One region of the Metabacillus sp. Hm71 genome, then DNA from elsewhere that is predicted to be linked to it. Evidence: a T-box and tRNA genes for the amino acid it is inferred to sense, from the RefSeq annotation. Region 1 holds a T-box; the other holds one or more tRNA genes.
What was found. The T-box of region 1 lies ahead of glyQ (glycine--tRNA ligase subunit alpha). A T-box ahead of a tRNA ligase gene usually reads a tRNA of that ligase, here a tRNA-Gly.

Region 1 (4,434 bases):
ATTGCGATTATGAGTGATAAACCGCAAACAACTAGAAACAAAATCCAAGGTGTTTATACAACAAACAGTTCACAAACGATTTTTATCGATACACCGGGTATTCACAAGCCAAAGCATAAGCTCGGAGATTTTATGATGAAGGTAGCTCATAACACCTTAAAAGAAGTGGATCTCATTCTTTTTATGATTAACGCCGAAGAAGGCTATGGTCGAGGGGATGAGTTTATCATTGAACGATTAAAACAGACTAATACACCTGTTTTTTTGATCATTAACAAGATTGATCAAATTCATCCAGATGAGATTTTACCTTTAATCGAGCAATATAAAAATCTATATCCTTTTAGAGAAATTGTCCCGATCTCTGCTTTGCAAGGGAATAATGTAGAAAGGCTCTTGAAGCAAATTGAGGAAATCTTACCGGAAGGTCCTCAATACTATCCTGAGGATCAAGTAACAGATCATCCCGAGCGCTTTATCATTACGGAGTTGGTTCGTGAAAAAGTTCTTCACTTAACGAGGGAGGAAATCCCACACTCAGTTGCAGTTGTCATGGACACACTTGAAAGACGCGAAAATAATCAAGCTATTTTTGTAGGAGCTACAATCATTGTAGAGCGTGACTCTCAAAAAGGGATTATTATAGGAAAAAAAGGAAGCATGCTCAAAGAGATTGGTAAAAGGGCTCGTGCTGATATTGAGGCATTGCTAGGGTCTAAGGTCTTTTTAGAGTTATGGGTGAAGGTTCAGAAGGATTGGCGAAATAAAGCTTCACAGTTAAGAGATTATGGATTTAGGGAAGATGAATATTAATCCATTTCCTTTGCTCTGATCAGCCAATTAAATGTGCTTCATAACGATCTACTAAACAAATACTTTTCCTATTCATAAAATGTATTAGCAAAAATTGTTTAACATGAATCGGACTAAAGAAGGTCAAGATAACTATAAAGAAATTGGATATAAATTGCTTGCTAGTGTTAACAACTGAAAGGTGGGGTTTTTATGTTGGATTTTACCTGGAAGGTCTTTTCGCAAACAGGTAGCATTGATACGTATCTTCTTTTTAAAGAATTAGAAAAGGAGAATGATGACGGACCCGATTCTCAAGATGATGAACTAGCTGAAATGGATTTTCCAATTTCCTAAATCTTGCCTAAACCTTTGGAAGGTGAGGGAAATTTGCTTCAAAAATGTGAAGGAATTGTAATTCGAACAACGGATTACGGTGAAACAAACAAAATCATTACCATATATACCCGTGAAGCTGGAAAAGTTGGGGTAATGGCAAGGGGCGCGAAAAAAACAAATAGTCGCCTTACGTCCATTACCCAACTTTTTACGTATGGAACATTTTTATTTCAAAAAACAAGTGGTTTAGGCAGTCTTCAGCAAGGGGAGACGATTCGTTCTTTAAGGGGAATTCGCGAGGATATTTTCCTAACCGCATATGCTTCTTACATAGCTGAATTACTGGATAAAAGCACAGAAAATCATGAGCGTAATCCCTACTTATTTGAACTGTTAAAACAGACTTTTGAATATTTAGATGACGGAGTCGACCCGGATATCTTGGTTAATATTTTTGAAATGAAAATGTTGACCGTTTTAGGTCTTCACCCCCTGCTTGACGGTTGTGTTTTATGTGAAAGTAAGGATGGCACTTTTCATTTTTCAATCCGAGAAGGCGGATTTATCTGCCATAGATGCTTTGAGCATGATCCTTACAGGTTACAAATATCTCGAATAACGGTAAAATTATTACGGCTGTTTTATTATTTTGATTTAAGTCGACTAGGGAATATTTCAGTAAAGCCTGAAACGAAAAGTGAATTAAAATCGGTGATCCAAGCCTATTATCAAGAATATTCAGGTCTGATACTGAAGTCTAAACGATTTTTAGATCAAGTAGATTCCTTAAAAGGAAAACTATAGTATGTGCGCTGTTGACATCCGATCATTTTTCGATTAATATGCAAGTATAATTTAACATTTTGCGTTGAAGGAAAAGAGTACTTACGAATAACCCAATGAAAGCGACCTTAGGACGGTGAAAGCTAAGGATTGGTTCGTAACGAAAGGCATTCCGGAGCAGTATTTTTAAGTGGCTTATTATCTTTTTTAAAATGATAAGCAATTAGGGTGGAACCGCGGGTATGCTCTCGTCCCTATGTCATGAATGGTGGCATAAGGATGAGGGCTTTTTGTTTTTTTGTCATCATAAAAGAATGACAAAAGCATTATGCTTTTATTTATTATGGAGGTGTAAGGAATCAATGAATATTCAAGACATGATTTTAACGCTGCAAAAGCATTGGTCTGATCAAGGCTGTGTGCTGATGCAAGCCTATGATACTGAAAAAGGTGCGGGAACAATGAGTCCATATACATTTTTAAGAAGTATTGGACCAGAGCCATGGAAGGTCGCATATGTGGAACCATCAAGAAGACCTGCTGATGGAAGATATGGGGAAAATCCGAACAGACTTTATCAGCATCATCAGTTCCAAGTGATCATGAAGCCATCCCCGGATAATATTCAGGAATTATATTTGGATTCATTACGTGCTCTTGGAATTGACCCGTTAGAGCATGATATTCGCTTTGTTGAGGATAACTGGGAAAATCCTTCACTAGGCTGTGCCGGTTTGGGCTGGGAAGTGTGGCTTGATGGAATGGAAATCACACAATTTACATATTTTCAACAAGTCGGCGGTTTAGAATGTAAACCAGTATCTGCTGAAATTACGTATGGAATTGAGAGATTGGCATCATATATCCAAGATAAAGAAAATGTTTTTGATTTAGAGTGGACAGACGGCTTTACGATTCGGGATATTTTCTTAATGCCTGAATATGAGCATTCAAAATATACATTTGAAACATCTGACACTGACATGTTATTTCAATTGTTCTCAACCTATGAAAAAGAAGCAAATCGTCAAATGGACGAAGGGCTTGTCCACCCAGCATATGATTATGTTTTAAAATGCTCCCATACGTTTAACCTGCTTGATGCAAAAGGGGCTATTTCTGTCACAGAACGAACAGGTTATATCGGCCGGGTCCGTAATTTAGCACGTAAAGTAGCAAAAACCTTTTATGAAGAAAGGGAAAAACTTGGTTTCCCAATGTTAAATAAGGAAGGAGGAGCAAAGGATGAGTAAGCAGGATCTATTAATTGAAATTGGCTTAGAGGAAGTTCCGGCACATTATGTAACAGATGCAATGAATCAGTTCAGTGAAAAGGTAACAAATTGGTTAAAGGATCAGAAGCTTTCTTTTGGAACGGTAAAAGCCTATTCAACTCCTAGAAGATTAGCCGTATTAGTTAAGGATGTTGCAGATAAACAGCCAGATATTGAAGAGGAAGCAAAAGGTCCGGCGAAAAAAATCGCGCTTGATGAAAACGGCAATTGGTCCAAAGCGGCAATCGGCTTTACAAAAGGTCAAGGTGCTTCTGTAGACGATATTTATTTTAAAGAGATTAAAGGTGTCGAGTACGCCCATGTGCAGAAATTTATCGCGGGAAAAGAGACGAAAGAGCTATTGACGGAAATGCGTCAAATCATCACAGGCTTAACATTTCCTAAAAATATGCGCTGGGGAAGTCAGGAAATGCGGTATATTAGGCCGATCAAATGGCTTGTGGCTTTATTTGGCAAGGATGTCATCCCATTTGAAATCGCAGGTGTACACACAAATTCCTTTAGCTATGGACACCGTTTTTTAGGTGCTAAGGTTGAAATTGCTGCACCGTCATTATATGAAGCGGCTTTATTAGAGCAATTTGTCATCGCTGATCCTGTAAAAAGGAAAGAAGCGATTGTCAATCAATTAACTGATCTTGAGAAAGCACAGGATTGGGTCATTCCTGTAGATGAAGACTTGCTTGAAGAGGTCAATAATTTAGTTGAATACCCAACTGTATTATTCGGAAATTTTGAAAAGGAATATTTGGCTTTGCCTGATGAAGTTTTAGTTACAACGATGAAGGAGCATCAACGCTACTTCCCAGTAAGAAATCAAAGCGGCCAACTTCAACCGTTTTTTGTTACAGTTCGTAATGGTGATCATCATCACCTTGAAAATGTGGCGAGGGGAAATGAAAAAGTACTCCGGGCAAGACTTTCTGATGCAAACTTCTTCTATAAAGAAGACCAAAAGCTGAAAATTGAAGATGCGGTTCAGAAACTAAATAAAATTGTTTTTCATGAAGAGTTGGGAACGTTAGGAGAAAAGGTTAACCGTATTGTGATGCTTTCAGGCTTACTAGCAGAAAAACTAGGAGTCGGCAGTGAAGAAAAACAGGATATAAAACGCGCTGCATCTATTTGTAAGTTTGACCTAGTGACAAATATGGTTTATGAATTTCCTGAGCTTCAAGGGAAAATTGGTGAAAAATATGCTCGGATAAGTGGTGAAAAAGAAGCT
Region 2 (4,434 bases), 2.9 Mb from region 1:
ATAAGCTTGATGCAATTCTTCAGCAACATCATTTCCGCCTATTTTTCCAATAGCCCATGCTGCCGTTCCGCGAATGACTGGTCTTGGATCTTCATGCATTAATTTGATGAGTTCCGGAAGTGCCGTTGTGTCTTTAAAATGAGCAAGTGCAAGGATCGCATTGCGTTGCAGCGGTTTTTTCCCGCGCCATGCACCAGAGATATGGCCGAATTTTTCTTTAAATTCCCTGTTGCTCATCGTAAGCAGCGGTTTTAATTTTGGCTTGGCGATTTCCGGATCCGGTTCCATTTCCTCGTGAAAATGAAAATCCTTCCCTTTATTCACAGGGCAGACGGTTTGGCAAGTATCACAGCCATATATCCGATTCCCAATTTTCGTGCGATATTCATCAGCTAAAAACCCTTTCGTTTGCGTTAAAAATGCGATGCATTTTGTAGAATCAAGCTGGCCGCCTTGAACAAGAGCGCCAGTCGGACAAACATCAAGGCATTTTCTACAGCTGCCACATTGATCCTCCATCGGTGTATCAGGAGGGAAAGGAAAATTCGTAATCATTTCTCCTAAATAAACATAGGAACCAAATTCGGGCGTGATAATCGAGCAGTTCTTCCCGCTCCAGCCGATTCCCGCCCGTTCTGCAACAGCCCGATCTGAAAGCTCACCAGTATCAACCATTGATTTCACCTGGATATCCGGCACTTTTTCCTTCAAAAAGCTTTCCAGTTTACTTAACCGATCCCGTAAAATCGTGTGATAATCCTGCCCCCATGAAGCACGGCAAAAAATTCCGCGCCGATCCTCTCTCGTGCTTTTAGGAGCATTTTTCATTTTAGAAGGATATGCAAGAGCAATGGAAATAATCGAACTTGCTTTTGGCAGCAGCTTAACAGGTGTGACTCGTTTCTCAATGTCCGGCTCCTCAAAGCCTGATTGATAGCCCAACTCCTGCTGTGTGATAAGCCGCTGCTTCAGCTCCTCAAACATATTGGCACTTGTAAACCCAATTTTATCAATGCCGATTTCTTTACTATAAGCAATCACTTCTTGTTTAAATTGCTCTATATTCATTCCTTTCCCTCCTTTCTTTTAGTTGATGCGGATCAGACGATTCCTTCCTCTCATTATGGTAAAATAACTACAGTACCATGTGGAGGTTAAAATAATGGAAATTCAAATTAGTGATGAAGTAAAGCAAGTAATACCTGATTTTAAAATTGGCATTGTCCGTTATCACGATATTCAAGTCTCTGACTCTCCGCAAATGCTAAAAGGCAGATTGCGATTATTTCAAGAATCCCTTTATTTTGATTATGCAGATAAAAAAGTCACTGACATTCCGGCAATAAACGAATGGAGAAAATTGTTTAAATCTGTTGGCACAGATCCAAATCGCTACCGACCATCTAATGAAGCATTATATCGCCGTGTACAGAAACAACAATTTTTACATAATGTCAACTCAGCAGTGGATCTGAATAATTTTCTTTCTCTGCAATATCAAATCCCATTAGGCATTTATGATGCCGATCAGCTTGATGGAACTATCCTGATTAAAATTGGAACTGAACAGGATTCATATATAGCGATTAATGAACGCGAGGTTTCCTTAGCAAAGAAACTCTTATCTGCTGACCAGCAAGGACCGTTTGGAAGTCCATATGTTGATTCAAAACGATCCGCTGTGACCGAAAACACACGTAATGCGCTTCATCTCATTTATTTCCAGCCATCTCTTCAAAAAGACGAGGCTAACCAGCTATTACAAGCATTGTCAAGCATGTTCACGCAAATACATGGCGGCGAAGCGGTTTATGAGGTTCTTGGGTAGAATGCATAGTAAAAAGTATTTAGGAGTTTGTGTCTAGCTCCGAAGCACAGGACGTGCAAGTGCAGTTAGTGCGACAGGACGTCGCGTTTTTAACTGCCAGCTCTAGCGACTAATGAACTTCCCCCTCCTCGCATGAAGCGCCTTGCTCAGCGACGTAGAAAAAAGAGCACTCCGTATGAGATAAAGCGAGACTACCATCAGTAGTGTTTTTCCTACTGATGGTTAGCGAGACTTATCGGACCTTTACGGGCAGTTTTAATCAATATTTTTCTAAGGCATACACTCTTACTGCCCGTTAAGGTGCGGTAAAGGAAACACGAAGAGCGATAGCGATTCGATGTTGACTTCTTCCGCTTTTCTAAATTAAAAAACGCAATGCCTCGTTTATCTGAGAAACGAAACACTGCGTTGCACACGATTATTATGTATGGAGCGGGTGAAGGGAATCGAACCCTCATCATCAGCTTGGAAGGCTGAGGTTTTACCACTAAACTACACCCGCAAGAACATGATCTATTATAACAAAAAAAGAAAGATAATTCAACAATCTTTTTGATAAAATTGTCGAAGCATGTCGATGACAGTCGGAAAAGTTACTTAATTAGTATATAATCTGTTCACAAAATTATCAAGGGGTATTTTGAATTTTCTTTTTCAAACTGTCGGGGTAAAGGGCGAAAGTCTTATTTCGTTTAAAAAGGTATGCTTTTCCAAGCTTTTTAGCTTAAAATAGAAAGGTAAAATTTCTAAGGAGGCCTATAATATTGAGCAGAGAACCACTTTTTTTTAATCCAATATTTAAAGATCGCATTTGGGGTGGAACACAATTAACTTCCTTTCATTATAATATCCCTTCAGATACTACTGGTGAATGCTGGGCTTTCTCCGCACATCCAAACGGACAAAGCGTGGTAAAAAACGGACAATATGCAGGAGTTTCCTTAGGCGAACTCTGGGAAAAACATCGTGAATTATTCGGAAATATTGAGGGAGACCGCTTCCCGCTATTAACGAAAATCCTTGACGCCAACCAGGATTTATCTGTCCAAGTGCATCCCAATGACGAATATGCTAAGGTCCATGAAAATGGTGAACTAGGAAAAACAGAATGCTGGTACATAATTGATTGCAAAGAAGGCGCGGAAATCATTTACGGTCATCATGCACAAACGAAGGAAGAGTTAGTCAACATGATTGAAAAAGGAGAATGGGATCAGCTATTACGTAGAGTAAAAATCAAGCCGGGCGATTTCTTCTTCGTACCAAGCGGAACAATCCATGCAATTGGAGCTGGTACGATCATCTTAGAAACACAGCAAAACTCTGACACAACCTATCGTGTTTTTGACTTTAACCGTAAAGATGCAGAAGGAAACCTGCGCGAGCTTCATATTGAGAAAAGCATTGAGGTAACAGAAACACCATCCTCACATACTGAAGTATCACCAAAAACCGAACAAATTGATGATGCAGCCATCACAACATATGTAGAATGTCCTTATTTTACCGTTCAAAAATTGAGCCTATCCGGTACAGTTTCACTAACTCAGGACAAACCATTTACATTAGTTAGTGTCATTGAAGGCGAAGGTGAATTAACGCACCAAGGATCAACCTATTCCTATAAAAAAGGCGATCATTTCCTATTACCTAATGGCTTTGGTGAATTCAGCCTAAAAGGGAATGCTGATTTTATCGCTTCTTATCTATAAAAAATTTGGGAAAGTCCCCCTTGTTATTGGGGAACTTTCCCTTTTATTATTTCGACATAACCGATACCCTATATTCATTCGGCGTCAGTCCGACAATTTTTTTAAATACTTTACTGAAATATTTTTCGTTTTGGTAGCCGACTTTAAAGGAAATTTCATATATTTTCAAATGCGGATTTTCCAGGAGCTCCTTGGCCTTTTCAATTCGGATGGTTGTGAGATAGTTTGTGATTGTTTCATTGTATTCGGATTTAAACCTTCTTGAAATATATTCGCGGCTTAAATAAAAGCGATCGGCGATTTCTTGTAAGGTGATATCACGCTCATAATTGTTTCTGATATACGCTTCGATTTCTTGAATGCTGTTTTTTTCTTTTTGGTATTTAACACGAAATAAAAAATGAATAAGTTCATGAAATTCCTTTCGCTTCTCATCCTTAAACTTCTCAAACGAAAAGGAGCCGTCCTCTTCCCAATAGTCCTTGCTATGATAGAAGGAAATGTCCTCGTTAATTTGATATTCCTTTAACCAATTCTTTCTTAATAAATCAAATTGATTTTCCCACGCTTGTATTTGCTCAAGGGAGATAATATGGGCGGTTTGAAGGGTTGTAAAGATTTTGTTCAGCACCTGATCCATTTGCTCAATACTTCCGCTTTGTAAGGCCCACATGATTTCCTGCGTATAATCTAATAGATGAAGCAATGAGCTTGAGCGAATCTCTTCATAAGAAACAATTCTCTTTTTCGCAGCTGACAGCAAATCATGCTTCAGCATTGTTTGCTGAGCAGATTGATACGATCCATGTAGCTGCTGTGATGAATGACCTACTGCAAATATAACATTCATCTGACAACACGTTAAAATACATGTTTGGATTTTCTGAAGTAATC

Region 2: it has a tRNA-Gly gene. The T-box ahead of glyQ (glycine--tRNA ligase subunit alpha) is inferred to sense a tRNA for this amino acid. The anticodon was not compared.

The regions. Positions count from the first base shown of each region.
Region 1 covers NZ_CM200278.1:4,036,464-4,040,897, reverse strand. Annotated here, with positions in the region: gene era (GTPase Era) at 1-813, shown strand, start outside; gene ACSVDH_RS20025 (YqzL family protein) at 1,006-1,149, shown strand; gene recO (DNA repair protein RecO) at 1,183-1,935, shown strand; T-box leader at 1,991-2,173, shown strand; gene glyQ (glycine--tRNA ligase subunit alpha) at 2,277-3,167, shown strand; gene glyS (glycine--tRNA ligase subunit beta) at 3,160-4,434, shown strand, end outside.
Region 2 covers NZ_CM200278.1:797,168-801,601, reverse strand. Annotated here, with positions in the region: gene queG (tRNA epoxyqueuosine(34) reductase QueG) at 1-1,068, opposite strand, end outside; gene ACSVDH_RS04050 (B3/B4 domain-containing protein) at 1,163-1,828, shown strand; tRNA gene ACSVDH_RS04045 (tRNA-Gly) at 2,257-2,330, opposite strand; gene manA (mannose-6-phosphate isomerase, class I) at 2,593-3,540, shown strand; gene ACSVDH_RS04035 (response regulator transcription factor) at 3,587-4,434, opposite strand, start outside.